2 regions of the Achromobacter sp. ISS7 genome follow, and region 2 is predicted to be linked to the other one. Evidence: riboswitches for the same ligand, from Rfam matches in the RefSeq annotation. Region 2 holds a riboswitch; the other holds the start of a gene.
The links. A riboswitch is a leader RNA that binds a small molecule or an ion and turns the genes downstream of it on or off. The one in region 2 is predicted to bind glycine.

Region 1 (9,001 bases), 2.4 Mb from region 2:
GGCTTCGGCCTGCGCTTCTCGGTGCTGGGACTGCTGGAGTTCATCGACTGGGGCGGCGGCGACATCCTCTACTACGCCTCGCGCTACCTGTCCGGCGCGCTCGACCCGCGCTTCGCGGCCCCGGCCATCATCGAACGCAACATGGAACAGGGGCGTAACGGCCTGCGCGAAGGCCAGGGCTTCTACGACTATGCCGGCATGGACGTGGAGGCGTACAAGCTGCGGCGGCTGGGCGAGCTGTGCGCGCGGCTGGAGATCATGGGGTTGCTGCCGAAGTTCGATGGCGCCAGGACGGCTGGCGAGACAGCCGCAACCGGCAGGTCATGAACGCCGGCGGCGGGCGCCCGCCGGCCGGCGCGGCCTTTACGGCGCCAGCGCCTTGAGCACCCTCAACGCCAACCGCACCCGCGCCTCGTTGGGATAGTTGCGGTTGGCCAGGATCACGATGCCGAGCTTGCGCGACGGCACGAACGCCACGTAGGCGCCGAAGCCATTGGTGGCGCCGGTCTTGTTGATCCACACCGCCTGCTGCGGCGCCAGCGGCGGTTGCAGCGCCTGGACCGGCAGGGTCTCGAACGCGACCTTGGCGGAATTGCCGTGCACCAGATCGTCCACCGAGACCGGATAGCGGTACTGCTCCCAGATCAGGTCCTGCGTCATCGCGCCCAGCTGGTAATAGCCGGTGTGGGTCTCGGCGATGGCGCGCTGCAGCGTGGCGTCGACCGGCGCGGTGCCCAGGTTGATCTCGACGAAGCGCAGCATGTCGCGGGCGCTGGACTTCACGCCGTAGGCCTCGTCGGCCAGCACGCCCGGATTCACGCGCACCGGCGCGTCCTGCTTGTCGTAGCCCTGGGCGTAGTCGGGCATCTTGCGCGGCGGCACTTCCAGGTAGGTGTCGCGCAGCCCCAGCTTGGGAAACAGCTGCTGCTCCATCGCCACCACGTAGGGCTCGCCCAGCGCGCGCGCCGCCACCACGCCCAGCATGCCGATGCTGGGGTTGGCGTAGGTGCGCCGCGTGCCGGGCGCGTATTGCGGCGTCCACGCCTTCAGGTAGTCCATCAGCTGCGCCATGGTCTGCACCGCGTCCGGCACCTGCAGCGGGAAACCGCCGGCGGTGTGCGTGGCCAGGTTCACCAGCGTCATCTTGGCGAATTCGCTGCCCTGCAATTCGGGCACCCATTTGGCCGGACTGTCGGCCAGCGACAGGCGGCCCGTGGCCTGCGCGTAGGCGGCCAGCGTGACGGTGAAGGTCTTGCTGATCGATCCCAGCTCGAACAGCGTGTCGCTGGAGACCGCGCGCCGCGGCTCGCGCGAGGCATCGCCGTAGTTGAAGAAGCGCTGCTCGCCGTCGCGGCTGACGCCGATGGCCATGCCGGCGATGCCGTACTGGCGCATGACGTCGGCCACCGCGGCGTCGACGGCGGCCGTGGCGCGATCGGCCTTGGCGGGTGCGGCAGCCGGCGCCGTGGATGACCTGGCGGCGGGCGCCTGTGCGCTGGCGGCTGGGGAGGCGGCCTGCGTCGCGGCCGGGCTAGCCGAGGCGGCGCCGGCCAACACCAGGCTCAGGGCCAGGGCCGATGTCAGGGTCTTGGGCCGCGGGAAAACACGGGGCATTGCCGGAGCGCGCATGCGAGATCGTCCTATCGTTTTCTTGGCCGGCGCGTGCCGGCGGGTCGGCGCCCAGTGTAGAGCCAATCCCGCGCCACCCTGGTATTAACCCTGAGTGCCGCGCCCGACGAATTTTGGCTATTCTCGGTTTCGTCGATTCAAAACCCCGCAGAAGAGTCCCGTCCCCCGTGGCGGGCGCCGACGGAGCAACCGCCCCGGAAACTCTCAGGCAACAGGACTGCGCGGTCTAGACAATCTGGAGAGAGGCGCCTGGCGCCCACCGAAGGGGAACCCGCGCCGCCGCGCCCGGGTGAAGCTCTCAGGTACAGAGACAGATGGGGTGCCACGATCATTGGGTCGTGGCCACGCCATCTGGAGCCATCATGCCCCGCATCGCCATCATTGGCGCCGGTATCACCGGCGTCACGTCCGCCTACGCCTTGAGCAAACTGGGCTACGACGTCACCGTCTACGACCGCCAACGCTATCCCGCCATGGAGACGTCCTACGCCAACGGCGGCCAGCTGTCCGCCAGCAACGCCGAAGTCTGGAACAGCGCCGCCACCGTCATGAAGGGCCTGCGCTGGCTCGGCCGCCACAACGCGCCGCTGCTGCTCAACCCGCGCCCGAGCTGGCACAAGTATTCGTGGCTGGCCCAGTTCATGGGGCAGATCCGCAACTACCGCCAGAACACCATCGCCACCACCCGCATGGCGATCGAGGCGCGCGAGCACCTGTACGCCATGGCGGTCGAGGAAGGCATCGACTTCGACCTGCAACGTCGCGGCATCCTGCACATCTACCACGACGCCGCCAGCTTCGAGACCGCGCGCCGCGCCAACGCGCTGCTGCGCGAGGGCGGGCTGGAACGGCACGCCGTCACGCCGGAGGAAATCCGCGGCATCGAACCGACGCTGAGCACGCCCTGCCACGGCGGCTTCTACACGCCGTCCGACGCCACCGGCGACATCCACAAGTTCACCAGCGGCCTGGCGCAGGCGTGCCTGCGGCGCGGCGTGCGTTTCGAACAGGATGCCGACATCCGCGCCATCAGCCGCGACGGCCTGCCCTACGTGCTGGACGTGGCGCGCGAGGACGGCGCGCGGCGCGAACAGCACGAGGCCGACGCCATCGTCGTCTGCGCCGGCGCCGCCAGCCGCCAGTTCGCGCGGCAGCTGGGCGACCGCCTGAACATCTACCCGGTCAAGGGCTATTCGATCAGCGTGCACCTGGACGACGCCGCGAGCCAGGCGGCCGCGCCCACCGTGAGCCTGCTGGACGAAGCCGCCAAGATCGTCACCAGCCGCCTGGGCGAGCGCTTCCGCGTGGCCGGCACCGCCGAGTTCAATGGCTTCAACCTGGACATCCGCGCCGAACGCATCCAGCCCCTGGTCGACTGGACCCGCCGCCACTTTCCCGGCGTGCGCACCGCGCGCGTGGTGCCGTGGTGCGGACTGCGGCCGATGATGCCCGACATGATGCCGCGCGTCGGTCCGGGCAAGCGCCCCGGCGTGTTCTACAACACCGGCCACGGGCACCTGGGCTGGACGCTGTCCGCGGCGACCGCGCAGATGCTGGCGGCGAGCGTCAGGGAAGCGGTGGCGCTGCCGTAGCGCAGGATTCCCGCGCCAGCCACTCCCGCAACGCCATCACCCGCGCGTCGTCCGCGCTGCCCTGCGGATAGACCAGGTAATAGGCGAAGTCCGGCGCCATGCCGACGTCGATATCGAACAGCCTGACCAGCCGCCCGCTGGCGAGATCGGCGGCCACCATGGCCGGTTCCAGCAGGCCCACGGCGCTGCCGTCCAGCGCCGCCTGCGCCACGTGGCTGGAATCTGGAAACGCCAGGCTGCGGCTGGCGTCGACATCGCCGACGCCGGCCGCCGCCAGCCACATTTTCCAGTCTGGCCAGACCATGCCATCGGCCACGCAATCGACGTGACTCAGCGGGTAGCGCGCCAGGTCGCGCGGCGACGCGATGGCCGGTCCGCTGGCGAGCAAGGCGGGGCTGGCGATCGGCGCCAGCGTGGTGGCGAACAGGCGGTCGGCCCGCGCGCCGGGGTAACGGCCGGCGCCGAAGCGGATCGCGGCATCGATATCGTCGATCTCGAAATCGCGCACCTGGTCGCTGATGTCGAAGGTCAGTTCCAGGCCCGGATGGGCCGCGCGAAAACGCGCCAGGCGCGGCAGCAACCAGTGGGTGGCGAAGCGCGCTTCCAGCGACAGGCGCAGGTGGCCGGCACCGCGCGCCATGCGCTGGGCGCGGCCGACGGCGCGCCGCAGGCCGTCGAGCGCATCGGCGGTCGCTTCCAGCAGCACCGCGCCGGCCGGCGTCAGCTGGATGCTGCGGCTGTTGCGCGTGAACAGCACCAGGCCGAGCTGGTCCTCGATTTCCTTGATCTGGTAGCTGACCGCGGCGGGCGTCAGGCCCACCTCGTCCGCGGCGCGGGTGAAATTCAGCAGCCGGCCCGCGGCCTCGAACGTCCGCAGGGCGCGCGTGCCGGGCAGCATGCGGGAAGGATTCATGATCTTCAAGCCGAATTTGATGATCCGGCGACCATAGCCCGGCGTGCCTGGGGCGGTCAATGCAAGGCGCTTGATGCCGGCGCGGCTAGCGCGCCAGCAGCTGCGGCACCGACGACGCCAGCAGCGTCAGGCCCGAGCAGGTCAGCAGCCCGAGCACCATGCGCCGGAACGTCACTTCGGAAATGCCGATATACAGGCGCGTGCCGAGCAGCGTGGGGATCAGCATGGCCGGCGCCACCACTGCGAACATGGGCGCCATGTCGCGCGTGACGATGCCGGTGGCCAGGTAGATCGCCATGGTCACCGACAGCATCGACAGATTGAAGTTCTGGATCACGGCGCGCTGCGTGTCCTTGTTGAAGCCGCGCAGCGTGCACCACAGCGTCGGCACGCTGCCGGCGAAGCCGCCGATGCCGCCCAGCACGCCGCCCACCAGGCCCACCGCGCCGTCGCCCCAGCGGTTGCCGCCGATGCGCGGCAGGCGCTGCGCCATCAGCATCACCGGGCACCACAGCGCCAGCAGCGCGCCCAGCACCGCCTTGAACCAGTCCATGTCCAGGTGCGGCAGGACCAGCACGCCCAGCGGAATGCCGGCCAGCCCGCCCAGCAGGAAGGGCCACAGCAGCGGCCAGTTGAAGCCGCGGCGCACCGAGAACACCGCCAGCAGTTGTCCGGTCAGCGCGCCGAACACCGCCAGCGCCGCCGCCAGCCGCGGGTCCAGCACCCAGGCCCAGAACGACATGGCCACCATGCCGAAGGCAAAGCCCGACAGCCCCTGCACGAAGCCCGCCGCGGCCGCGCCGATCGCCACTATCCACACCGCATCCATGCCCTGCGTCTCCTCGTTGTCGTGACCGGCGGCGCGGGGCGCGCCGGTCCTTGATCTTGTGACGGCAGATTCTAGGCGCGCCCCGGCGCGGGGCGTATTTGAAGTGCTGATGAGGCGATAGGTTTTCGGTAATGGCGGCCGGCGCCGCGCCGCATCAGAGGAAAATCGTGCCGCGCAAGTACAAGGCGGCCTGGCCGCTGATGATGACGCGGCCGTTGTCGCGCACCTCGCAGCGCAGCTGGCCCTTGCGCGCCCCGCCCTGCTCGGCGCTCAGGACCGTCTTGCCCAGCCGCTGCGCCCAGTACGGCGCCAGCGAGGTGTGCGCGGAACCGGTCACCGGGTCTTCGTTCACGCCGACCCGCGGGCCGAACCAGCGCGACACGAAATCGTGGCGCGCGGACGGCGCGGTCACCGCCACGCCGCGCACGTCGAAGGCCGCCAGCGCGGCGAAGTCCGGCTTGAGGCCGTCGATCAGCGCTTCGTCGTCGATCACGACGAGGTAGTCGTCGGTGCGGTACAGCGCCCGCGCCTCGGCCAGCCCCAAGGCCTGCAACAGGCCGGGCGGCACGGCCTCGGCCACCGGCTGCCTGGCCGGGAAATCCATCGCCAGGCCATCGCCGGCGCGGCGCACCTGCAGCTCGCCGCTGCGGGTGGCGAAACGCAGCACCTCGTGCTTGGCGCCGAGTTGCTCGAACAGCACCCAGGCCGTCGCCAGCGTGGCGTGGCCGCACAGATCGACCTCGACCGCGGGCGTGAACCAGCGCAGGTCGTACTGGTCGCCGCGGCGCACGACGTAGGCGGTTTCCGACAGGTTGTTCTCTTCGGCGATGCGTTGCAGCGTGGCGTCCGGCAGCCAGGCGTCCAGCGGCACCACCGCGGCGGGATTGCCGCCGAAGGGCGCGGCGGAGAAGGCGTCTACCTGGTAGAGATCGAGTTGCGGCATGGAGGATCCTGGAATGCGGTGAATCGAGTGCGGTGAAAGTCGGCGGCGTGCGCGGACACGCCGTGCGGCATTTTGCTACGAAAACCGCCCGCGCCTGGCGAGCGGGCGCCCGTCTGTGCCAAGGCCTGTCCCACGCCCCCTGCTAGCGGCGCGTGACCTCGCGCAGCAGCGCCTCCAGCCGGTCCAGGTCGGCGTCCTGCCGCGCGCTGTAGCCGATGACCACGCCGTCCGGCCAGGACACCCGCCGGCAGAAGTCGGCGACCGGCTGGATGCCCACGCCCCAGTCACGGGCACGGGCCAGCAGGGCCGCGACGTCGAAGCCGGACGGCGGCCACCACACCAAATGAAAGCCGGTCTGCTCGCCGCTGACGCGCAGCGGCGCCGGCCCCACCGCCTCGCGCAGCATGGCCATGACGCGGTCGCGGCGGGCGGCGTACACCGAGCGCGCCTTGCGCACGTGGCGCGCGAAACCGCCGTCCTCCAGGAATGCCGCCAGCGTCATCTGCTCGATCACGCTGCAGGAACGTCCGGTGACGTAGAGCGCGCGGGAGAACGCCGGCGCCAGCGACCGCGGCACCACCGCATAACCGATGCGCAGGGCATTGAAGAGGGTCTTGTTGAAGCTGCCGAAGTGGATCACGCGGTCGCCGCCGTCCAGGCTCTTGAGCGCCGCCAGGGGCGCGCCGTCGTAGCTGAACTCGCTGTCGTAGTCGTCGTCGAGGATCCAGCAGCCGGCCTGCGCGGCCCAGTCCAGCAGTTCCAGGCGGCGCGACACGGGCATGGTGACGCCGGTGGGCGACTGATGCGCCGGCGTCACGTGCGCCAGCCGGGCGCCGCGCTGGCGCCGGGCGCGCGCGACCGAAAAGCCGTGCTCGTCGATGGCGATCGGCACGATGCGCCGCGTGTACTGGCTGAACAGCGGCTCGGCGTTGAGATAGCCGGGATCCTCGACCAGCACCTTGTCCTGCGGCGTCAGCAGCAGGCGCGCGCTCAGGTCCAGGCCGTCGCGGATGCCGGTCAGCACCACCACCTGGCCGGCGTCGCAGGCGATGCCGCGCGCGGCGCCCAGGTAGCGGGCGATCTGCTCGCGCAGCGGATGCCAGCCCAGCGGATCCTCGTGCGCCAGTTGCGCCGGCGTGACGCGCTGGGCGCTGGCCATCAGGCCCTTGCGCCAGGTTTCCATGGGGAACAGCGAGGCATCGGCGCTGCGCGCCATGAAGGATGCTTCACGGCGCGGCGACGGCGCCGACGGATCGGCGCTGCCGGCTGGCGCGGCGGCCGGCCCGCCCGCGACGGCGGCAGCCCGGGCAGCCGTCGCGGCCGCGCGCGGCGCGCTGGCGACGCCGCCGTCGCCCGGCAGGCCCCGACGGAAGAAATTGTCGGGGATGACCGCCGCCACGTAGGTGCCGGACCCGACCGTGCCGGCGGTATACCCCTCGCCGCGCAACTGGTCGTACGCCGCCTCGACCGTGGAGCGGGCCACGTGCCAGCGCGCCGCCAGGTCGCGGGTGGACGGCAGCCGCCCGCCCGAGGGCAGCACGCCGCGCAGGATCCGTTCGCGGATCTGCCGGTACACCCAGGCCTGCTTGGACTCTCCCGCGCGCGGCGGGTCGACCGGCAGGTCGAGGCTGGATTCCAGCCGGGCATCGCGCACAAGTGGCTTGCTCATATAAGTGGCTTGCTCATATTCATGGAAATGGCCCTATTTCACCCAGCCATTCTATCCCTACATTACGCCCATCGACCCGTCTTTCGGAACCGTGCCATGTCCACCTACACCATCACGCTCGCCAACGGCCATTTCTCCTGCGATGGCGCCACCTCGATCCTGGACGCCGCGCTGGCCCAGGGCGCGGCGGTGCCCTTCTCCTGTCAGCGCGGCGAATGCGGCGCCTGCCGGGCGGTGGTCACCGCCGGCCAGCACGAACGCATCACGCCGCCCAACGAGCGTTCCTACGTCCCCGCCGACGACGAACTGCTGATGTGCCAATGCCGCGCCACCAGCGACCTGACGCTGAAGTTCCCGCATTGGCAGGCCCCGCCCCAGCCGATGCAGCGACGCGAGGCCACCGTGCTGTCGCGCGCGCCGCTGACGGCCGACGTCACCCGGCTGGTCATCGAAGTGCGCGGCGACGCCGCCTTCACCTGGCAGGCCGGCCAGCACGTGCGCTTCCTGCTGGACGACGGCAGCCACCGCCCTTTCTCGATCGCCAACGTGCCCGCCGCCGCCGGCCCGGCGCAGCTCGAATTCCATATCCGCCGCATGCCCGGCGGCGGCTTCACCGAACGCATCCTGCCGCGCCTGATGCCGGGCGATACGCTGGCCCTGGAAGGCCCGCAAGGCGCGTGCGTCTGGCCGGCCGACGGCTGGGCGGCGGATATCGAACACCTGGTGCTGCTGGCCACGGGCACCGGCTATGCCGGCATCCACCCGATCCTGATGGAGGCGCTGCGGGACCCGCGCTTCAAGCGCGTCACGCTCTACTGGGGCGGCAGGACGGAGGACGATTGCTACGCGGGCCCGCTGCTCAATGCGCTGCAGGGCAAGGGCGCCGGCTTCGCCTGGCACGCCGTGCTGTCGGAAACGCCCGGGGCGGACGCCGCCCGGCCCTGGCACGTGCAGGACGCCGCCCTGGCCGCCGGCCATGACTGGGCCGGCGCCGTGGTCTACGCCTGCGGCAACCCCGCGATGGTGCGCGCGGCGCGCGAGCGGCTGGGCGCGGCCGGCCTGGCGCGCGACCGCTTCCACGCCGAGGCGTTCCTGCCCTCGGGGGAAGCGGCCGCCGCCGGCGCGCCGGCCGCCCCCGCCCATCCGTGGGAACGGGTCGGCAGCCACTTCACCCTGGACGGCATCCTCGCGGCGCGCCGCCGTTCCCGCGACGCGGTGCGCCAGATCGCCGCGCTGATGCGGCCCGGCATGACCACGCGCGAGGCGGTCGACGCGGCCGACGCGCACCTGCGCCGCATGGGCTCCTCGCACAACTGGCATCCCACCTACGTGCGGTTCGGCCCGGACTCGCAATCGCCGGCGGTGCAGCCCACCGATTTCCAGCGCCGCCTGCGCGATGAGGACGTGTTCGTGGTGGACATCGGCC
Region 2 (9,001 bases):
TGGCCGAATCGGAACTGAACGCGGCGCGCATCTTCCACGCCGACCACTGCTATTTCGTGACCAACGGCACCTCGACCTCGAACAAGGTGGTGTGGCACGCCAACGTCGCCGCCGGCGACGTCGTGGTGGTGGACCGCAACTGCCACAAGTCGATCCTGCACGCCATCACCATGACGGGCGCGATCCCGGTGTTCCTGCGCCCGACGCGCAACCACCTGGGCATCATCGGCCCGATCCCGCTGGAAGAGTTCCACCCGGACAACATCCGCAAGAAGATCGAGGCCAACCCGTTCGCGCGCGAAGCGGTGAACAAGAACCCGCGCATCCTGACGCTGACGCAGAGCACCTACGACGGCGTGATCTACAACGTCGAGATGATCAAGGAGCAGCTGGGCAGCTATGTCGACACGCTGCACTTCGATGAAGCCTGGCTGCCGCACGCCTCGTTCCACGAGTTCTACCAGGACATGCACGCCATCGGCCAGGACCGTCCGCGCAGCAAGGACGCGATGGTGTTCGCCACCCACTCCACGCACAAGCTGCTGGCCGGCATCTCGCAGGCCTCGCAGATCATCGTGCAGGAGTCCGAGACCCGCAAGCTCGACCGCAACGTCTTCAACGAAGCCTACCTGATGCACACGTCGACCTCGCCGCAGTACGCGATCATCGCGTCGTGCGACGTGGCCGCGGCCATGATGGAGCCCCCGGGCGGCACCGCGCTGGTCGAGGAAAGCATCCGCGAAGCCATGGACTTCCGCCGCGCCATGCGCAAGGTGGAGTCCGAGTTCGGCAAGAACGACTGGTGGTTCAAGGTCTGGGGCCCGAACCGCCTGGTGTCCGAAGGCATCGGCAACCGCGATGAATGGGTCCTGGAGTCCAACGAGCACTGGCACGGCTTCGGCGACCTGGCCGAAGGCTTCAACATGCTGGACCCGATCAAGGCCACGGTCATCACGCCGGGGCTGGACATGTCGGGCAGCTTCGGCGAAACCGGCATCCCCGCCGCGCTGGTCTCCAAGTACCTGACCGAGCACGGCGTGGTGGTCGAGAAGACCGGCCTGTATTCGTTCTTCATCCTGTTCACCATCGGCATCACCAAGGGCCGCTGGAACACGCTGCTGACCGCGCTGCAGCAGTTCAAGGACGACTACGACCGCAACCAGCCGCTGTGGCGCATCCTGCCGGACTTCTGCCGTGGCCATCGCCGCTACGAGCGCATGGGCCTGCGCGACCTGTGCCAGCAGATCCACGAGGCCTACCGCGAGCGCGACGTGGCCCGCCTGACCACCGAGATGTACCTGAGCGACATGGTGCCGGCGCTCAAGCCGTCCGACGCCTTCGCCCGCATGGCGCACCGCGAGGTCGAGCGTGTCGACATCGACCAGCTGGAAGGCCGCGTCACCGGCGTGCTGCTGACGCCGTACCCTCCGGGCATCCCGCTGCTGATCCCGGGCGAGCGCTTCAACCGCACCATCGTCCAGTACCTGCAGTTCGCGCGTGAGTTCAACGAGCGCTTCCCGGGCTTCGAGACCTACATCCACGGCCTGGCCGACGAAGTGGGTCCGGACGGCGAGAAGCGTTACTACGTTGACTGCCTGATCGAAGACTGATCGGGTCCGGAGTCTTGATGTTCGATGTCGCCGTTCTCGGCGCCGGCGCCGCTGGCATGATGTGTGCCGCGGTCGCCGGCCAGCGCGGCCTGCGCGTGGTGCTGGTCGATCACGCCGAGCGGCTGGCCGAGAAGATCCGCATCTCGGGCGGCGGCCGCTGCAACTTCACCAACCTCGGCGCCGGTCCCGCCAACTTCCTGTCCGACAATCCGCATTTCTGCCGGTCGGCGTTGGCGGGCTACACGCCGCAGGACTTCCTGGCGCTGCTCAAGCGCCACCGCATCGCCTGGCACGAGAAGCACCGCGGCCAGCTGTTCTGCGACGATTCCAGCGAATCCATCATCGAGATGCTGCGCGCCGAATGCGACGCCGGCGGGGTGCAATGGCGCATGGGCTGCCAGGTGGCCGAGGTAGCCCATGGCGAGGCCGGCTTCGAGCTGCGCACCAGCCAGGGCGCGATCCGCGCGGCCAAGCTGGTGGTGGCCACGGGCGGCATGGCGATCCCGCAGCTGGGCGCGACCGACTTCGGCCTGAAGCTGGCGCGCCAGTTTGGCCTGAAGGTGGTCGAGCCGCGGCCGGCGCTGGTGCCGCTGACCTTCGACGCCGCGCACTGGCAGCCGTTGTCGGAACTGTCCGGCGTGGCGCTGGAGGTCAACCTGGCCACGGGGCAGGGCAAGGCGCGCGGCGAGTTCCTCGAGGACCTGCTGTTCACCCATCGCGGCCTGTCGGGCCCGGCCATCCTGCAGATCTCCAGCTTCTGGAAACCGGGCGAGCCGATCGTCATCGACCTGGCGCCGGGGCGCGACCTGGCCGCCGAACTGCTGGCCGCCAAGTCCGGCAACCGGCAGCAATTGCACACGGTGCTGGCCGGCCTGTGGCCCAAGCGCCTGGCCGACCGCTGGCTGCAGCTGGCGGAGCAGGGCGGCAAGCCGGGCCTGGCGGCGCTGCGCCTGGCCGACGCGCCCGACAAGACCCTGCGCGCCCTGGCGCAGGACATCCACCAGTGGACGCTGGTGCCCAGCGGCACCGCCGGCTACAAGAAGGCCGAGGTCATGCGCGGCGGCGTCGACACCCGCGGCCTGGACCAGAAGTCGATGCAGGCCAAGACCACCCCCGGCCTGTACTTCATCGGCGAGGCCGTGGACGTCACCGGCTGGCTCGGCGGCTACAACTTCCAGTGGGCCTGGGCCTCGGGCGTCGCCTGCGGCAACGCGCTCTAGGCGCTCCAGCCGCATTCTCCGGGCGCGCCGCCCGCTTCGTCCCACGCGTTTCCCGCCCATCGGCGCGGGCACGCTTCGTGCTGCCCGCCAAGGGCCTGCGCGGCTCATAGCCTGGCTGCATGACAGGCATTGCAACGTTATCGTTGTGATATCAAATAAAAATACCTATCATTTGTATTTCTAAAAATCAGACGCTTGTCATCACCGGCAGCGTCGCCCGACGGAGACCGCCTTGGCCTACACCTTGCCGCCCCTGCCTTACGCCTACGACGCGCTCGAGCCGAACATCGACGCCCTGACGATGGAGATCCACCACAGCAAGCACCACCAGACCTACGTCAACAACCTGAACGCCGCGCTGGACGGCGCCGGCATCGCCACCGACGAGCCGGTCGACGCCCTGGTGGCGCGCATCGACCAACTGCCCGAGGCCATCCGCGGCGCGGTGCGCAACAACGGCGGCGGCCACGCCAACCACAGCCTGTTCTGGTCGGTGATGTCGCCGCAGGGCGGCGGCGAGCCCGACGGCGCCCTGGCCCGCGCCATCGACGCCGAACTGGGCGGCCACGCGGCCTTCCGCGAAGCCTTCACCAAGGCGGCGCTGACGCGCTTCGGCAGCGGCTGGGCCTGGCTCAGCGTCACGCCGGCCGGCAAGCTGCTGGTGGAAAGCAGCGCCAACCAAGACAGCCCGCTGATGCAGGGCAACACGCCGATCCTGGGGCTGGACGTGTGGGAGCACGCCTACTATCTGAAGTACCAGAACCGCCGGCCGGAATACATCGGCGCCTTCTACAATGTGATCGATTGGCCCGAGGTGGCGCGCCGCTACGCCGCCGCCGTGGGCTGAGCCGGCATTGCGCGGGGGCAGCGGTCCATGAACACTTTCAGCCGTCATCGCATCCGGCCCGCGGCCATCAGCGTCAGTGTCTGGACGCTGGCGGTGCTGGTCGCCTGCCTGGGCCTGCACCAGATGTGGGTCTATTTCAACGAGCACGCGCCGCACGTGGCCGACGCGCTGCTGGGCGGCATGGTGGCGGCCGGCGCCACCGCCGCCGGCACGCTGCCGGTGCTGTTCGCGCGCACCATCCCGCAGAAGATGCAGGACAGCATGTTCGGCTTCGGCGCCGGCGTGATGCTGGCGGCCAGCGCCTTTTCGCTGGTGGCGCCGGGCATCGCGGCGGCCGAGGCCCAGGGCGCCGGCCCGTGGGGCGCGGGCCTGACGGTGGGCGCCGCCATCCTGCTGGGCGCGGCGGTACTGCTGCTGATGGACCGGCTGCTGCCGCACGAGCACTTCATCAAGGGCCGCGAGGGCATCGAGGCGCACCGCCTGCGCCGCACCTGGCTGTTCGTCTTCGCGATCACGCTGCACAACCTGCCCGAGGGCCTGGCCATCGGCGTGGGCTACGCCGGCAACGATCCGGTGCGCGGCACGGCGTTGGCCACCGGCATCGCCATCCAGGACATTCCCGAGGGGCTGGTGGTGGCCGTGGCCTTGATCGCCGCCGGCTACAAGCGCGCGTTCGCGGTGGCGCTGGGCATGCTGTCGGGCCTGGTCGAGCCGGTCGGCGCGGTGCTGGGCGCGGCGGTGGTGGGCTGGTCGGCGGCGCTGCTGCCGTGGGGGCTGGGTTTCGCCGCCGGGGCGATGCTGTTCGTGATCAGCCACGAGATCATCCCGGAATCGCACCGCAAGGGGCACGAGGTCTACGCCACCTGCGGGCTGATGCTGGGCTTCGTGCTGATGATGCTGCTGGACACCGCGCTGGGCTGAGCGGCCGTCGCGCGGGGGGCGGGCCCGCGGCCTCGGATCGAGGCCGCGTATCAAGGCCGTGGATCAACAACGGAACGGCGTTTCGCGGTATGCTTTCGGCGCTGTCACGCATGTTGCGGGAGAGAGCGGCCGTCCGCGGCCGCCGCCGAAGGCGCAATTCGCCCAGAATCGCTCAGGTATCCCATACCGCGCATGTTTGCCCTGTCCCGGTTTTTACCGCGCGGACGCGGCAAAGCAGCACTCTGGAGAGACCTGGCGCCGCTGCCCAAACAGGGACATAGCGCGCAGCCCAGGCGCCGAAGGTGCAAACCCGCCACGCGGGGCAACTCTCAGGCAAAAGGACAGAGGGGCGGAAAATTCAGCCGTTGCGCGGGCGTTTCCTGTCCGCCGGCGGCATTCCGTAACCCTGGCACCGCTGCCGCTCCGGAGTACCCGCGCATGTCCGCAACCCTCAAACGCACCCCGCTGGCCGACGAACACATCGCCTCCGGCGCCCGCATGGTCGATTTCGGCGGCTGGGACATGCCCCTGGCCTACGGCTCGCAACTGGAAGAACACCACGCGGTGCGCCAGGACGCCGGCATGTTCGACGTTTCGCACATGCTCAACGCCGACGTCACCGGCCCCGATGCCTTTGCCTTCCTGCAGCGCCTGGTGGCCAATGACGTGGCCAAGCTGACCGTGCCCGGCAAGGCGCTCTACACCTGCATGCTGAACCCGCAGGGCGGCGTCATCGACGACCTGATCGTCTACTTCTTCGCCGCCGATGAATGGCGCGTGGTGGTCAATGCCGGCACGGCCGACAAGGACATGGCCTGGATGCAGCGCGTCAAGCAGGCCGGCAAGTTCGACGTCGCCATCACGCCGCGCCGTGACCTGGCCATGATCGCCGTGCAGGGCCCCAATGCCCGCGCCAAGGTCTGGGCCGCGCGTCCGGCCTGGCAGGCCGCCAGCGAGCCGCTGACCCCGTTCGTGGCCGCCCGCGTCGGCGACGACACCCTGGTGGCGCGCACCGGCTACACCGGCGAAGACGGTTTCGAGATCGTGCTGCCTGCCACCGAGGCGGTGCAACTGTGGCGCGACCTGGCGGCCCAGGGCGTGCGCCCGGCGGGCCTGGGCGCGCGCGACACGCTGCGCCTGGAAGCCGGCATGAACCTGTACGGCCAGGACATGGACGAACTGACCCAGCCCGGCGAAGCCGCGCTGACCTGGACGGTGTCCCTGAAAAACCCCGAGCGCCGCTTCATCGGCCGCGACGCGCTGGAGCAGTTCGCCACGCCCGCCACCTTCATCGGCCTGAAACTGCAGGAGCGCGGCGTGATGCGCGCCCACATGGCGGTGCGCACCCCGCACGGCGTGGGCGAGCTGACCAGCGGCACCATGTCGCCGACGCTGGGCGTCTCGATCGGTTTCGCGCGCCTGCCGCAAGGCGTGGCCGCGGGCGACACGGTCGAGGTCGACATCCGCGGCAAGTGGGTGCCCGCCCTGGTCTGCAAACTGCCGTTTGTCCGTAACGGCAAAGCCGTCGAACACTCGTAAACTCGAAGCTTCGCGCCGCTGGCCGGCCCCTCGGGGCAGGGCCGTCGGCGCGAGGCGCGCAACACCATTTCCTTATCCGAATCCCCCAGGAGTTCCCATGAGTCTGCCCACCGATCGCAAGTACACCGAGTCCCATGAATGGGTCAAAGCCGAAGGCGACGTGTTCGTCGTCGGCATCACCGATACCGCCCAGGACCAGCTGGGTGACCTGGTCTTCGTCGGCGACGTCAAGGTCGGCGCCAAGCTGAACGCGGGCGAGACCGCCGGCGTGGTCGAGTCGGTCAAGGCCGCCTCCGACATCTACGCGCCCGTGGCCGGCGAGATCGTTGCCTTCAACGACGAGCTGGAAAGCAACCCCAACCTGATCAACGAATCGGCCTTCACCGCCTGGATCTTCAAGATCAAGCCGGTCAACGCCGCCGATGCCGACAAGCTGCTGGACGCGGCCGGCTACGAAGCCGTCGCCAACGGCTAAGCCCGTCAGGGCGGGCGCGGCGCTGGCGCCGCCGCCCGTCCATGCATCACCGTCCGTCCCTCCGACGACACCGCCATCTCGAGATCCCCCCATGTCGCGCGCCCTAGACACCCACACCGACTTCATTCCCCGCCACATCGGCCCCTCCGACGCCGACCAGGCCGCCATGCTCGCCGCGATCGGCAGCCCCAGCCTGGACGCCCTGATCGAAGAAGTCGTGCCGCCCAAGATCCGCAGCCAGGCGCCGCTGGCGCTGCCGCCGTCGCGCAGCGAAGCCGACGTGCTGGCCGAACTGAAGCAGATCGCCGGCCGCAACAAGGTCTTCCGCAACTACATCGGCCAGGGGTACTACGGCACGCAGACGCCCAACGTGGTGTTGCGCAACATTCTCGAGAATCCCGCCTGGTACACGGCCTACACGCCGTACCAGCCCGAGATCTCGCAGGGCCGCCTGGAGGCCCTGCTGAACTACCAGACCATGGTCGCCGACCTGACCGGGCTGGACATCTCCAACGCCTCGCTGCTCGATGAAAGCACCGCCGCCGCCGAAGCCATGACGCTGGCGCGCCGTGGCGCCAAGTCGCAGAGCCCGGTGTTCTTCATCTCGCGCCACGTGCATCCGCAGACCATCGAAGTCGTGCGCACGCGCGCCGAGGGCCTGGACATCGAGATCGCCATCGGCGACGAGGCCGAAGGCCTGCCGGAGTGCTTCGGCGTGCTGCTGCAGTACCCGCACAGCACCGGCTCGGTGGCCGACTACCGCAAGCTGGCCGAGGCCGCCCACGCGCAAGGCGCGGTGGTGGCCGTCGCCACCGACCTGCTGGCGCTGGCGCTGCTGGCCGCGCCGGGCGAGTGGGGCGCGGACATCGCCATCGGTTCGGCCCAGCGCTTCGGCGTGCCGTTCGGTTTCGGCGGCCCGCACGCGGGCTTCATGGCCTGCAAGGACGCTTTCAAGCGCAACATGGCCGGCCGCCTGGTCGGCGTGTCCAAGGACGCCCAGGGCAACCCGGCGATGCGCCTGGCCCTGCAGACGCGCGAACAGCACATCCGCCGCGAGAAGGCCACCTCGAACATCTGCACCGCGCAGGTGCTGCTTGCCGTGATGGCCGGCATGTACGCCGTCTGGCACGGCCCGGCCGGCATCCGCCGCATCGCCGAGCGCGTGCAGCGCTACACCGCCATCCTGCGCGCCGAACTCGGCAAGCTGGGCCTCAAGGTCGCCAACGACACCTTCTTCGACACGCTGCTGCTGGAAACCGGCCCCGCCACCCCGGCCATCATCACGGCCGCCGAGTGCGAGCACGTCAACCTGCGCCGCGTCGACGGCGCCCGCCTGGCCGTGTCGCTGGACGAGACCGTCACCGCCGCCGACCTGCAGGCCCTGGTGAACGTGTTCGCCGCCGGCCTGGAGCACGATGACGTCGAACTGGACATCGACGCGCTGGACGCCGCCGCCGCCGGCGGCATTCCCGCCGCCGTGGCGCGCGAAAGCGCCATCCTCAAGCACCCGGTGTTCTCCAGCGTGCAGTCGGAAACCGACATGCTGCGCTACCTGCGCAAGCTGGCCGACAAGGACCTGGCGCTGGACCGCACCATGATCCCGCTGGGTTCGTGCACCATGAAGCTGAACGCCACGGCCGAGATGATCCCCATCACCTGGCCCGAGTTCGCGCTGGTGCACCCGTTCGCGCCCGCCGCGCAGAGCAAGGGCTACGATGAGCTGATCACGCGCCTGTCGGCCGCGCTGTGCGAAATCACCGGCTACGACAACATCAGCCTGCAGCCCAACTCGGGCGCGCAGGGCGAGTACGCCGGCCTGCTGGCGATCCGCGGCTACCACCAGGCCAACGGCCAGCACCAGCGCAACGTCTGCCTGATCCCGTCGTCGGCCCACGGCACCAACCCCGCGTCGGCGCAGCTGGCCGGCATGGAAGTGGTGGTGGTGGCGTCCGACGCCAACGGCAACGTCGACCTGGTCGACCTGCGCGCCAAGATCGAACAGGTCGGCGACAAGCTGGCCGCGCTGATGATCACCTACCCGTCCACGCACGGCGTGTTCGAGGAAGCCGTGACCGAGATCTGCGACCTGGTGCACCAGGCCGGCGGCCAGGTGTACCTGGACGGCGCCAACATGAACGCCATGGTTGGCGTGGCCAAGCCGGGCAAGTTCGGCTCGGACGTGTCGCACCTGAACCTGCACAAGACCTTCTGCATCCCGCACGGCGGCGGCGGCCCGGGCGTCGGTCCGGTCGCGGTGCGCGCGCATCTGGCGCCGTACCTGCCGGGCGTGGTCAACGAACAGGGCAAGCTGCCCGGCGAAGCCAAGGTGGGCCCGGTCTCGGCCGCGCCGTTCGGCTCGGCCGGCATCCTGCCGATCCCGTTCGTGTAC

Region 1: it holds a riboswitch for glycine, as region 2 does, so the genes downstream of both, AC1HFW_RS13655 (D-amino acid dehydrogenase) here and gcvT (glycine cleavage system aminomethyltransferase GcvT) in region 2, are expected to answer to the same signal.

What each region holds. Positions count from the first base shown of each region.
Region 1 is NZ_JAWRZD010000001.1:3,036,432-3,045,432, forward strand. It holds gene AC1HFW_RS13645 (3-hydroxybutyryl-CoA dehydrogenase) at 1-327, shown strand, start outside; gene blaELC (ELC family class C beta-lactamase) at 364-1,629, opposite strand; glycine riboswitch at 1,768-1,859, shown strand; glycine riboswitch at 1,861-1,947, shown strand; gene AC1HFW_RS13655 (D-amino acid dehydrogenase) at 1,992-3,221, shown strand; gene AC1HFW_RS13660 (LysR substrate-binding domain-containing protein) at 3,196-4,134, opposite strand; gene AC1HFW_RS13665 (sulfite exporter TauE/SafE family protein) at 4,220-4,963, opposite strand; gene AC1HFW_RS13670 (PhzF family phenazine biosynthesis protein) at 5,118-5,906, opposite strand; gene pdxR (MocR-like pyridoxine biosynthesis transcription factor PdxR) at 6,049-7,575, opposite strand; gene AC1HFW_RS13680 (M24 family metallopeptidase) at 7,672-9,001, shown strand, end outside.
Region 2 is NZ_JAWRZD010000001.1:5,433,418-5,442,418, forward strand. It holds gene AC1HFW_RS24705 (arginine/lysine/ornithine decarboxylase) at 1-1,610, shown strand, start outside; gene AC1HFW_RS24710 (BaiN/RdsA family NAD(P)/FAD-dependent oxidoreductase) at 1,628-2,830, shown strand; gene AC1HFW_RS24715 (superoxide dismutase) at 3,063-3,677, shown strand; gene AC1HFW_RS24720 (ZIP family metal transporter) at 3,705-4,598, shown strand; glycine riboswitch at 4,705-4,797, shown strand; glycine riboswitch at 4,831-4,953, shown strand; gene gcvT (glycine cleavage system aminomethyltransferase GcvT) at 5,037-6,137, shown strand; gene gcvH (glycine cleavage system protein GcvH) at 6,235-6,612, shown strand; gene gcvP (aminomethyl-transferring glycine dehydrogenase) at 6,704-9,001, shown strand, end outside.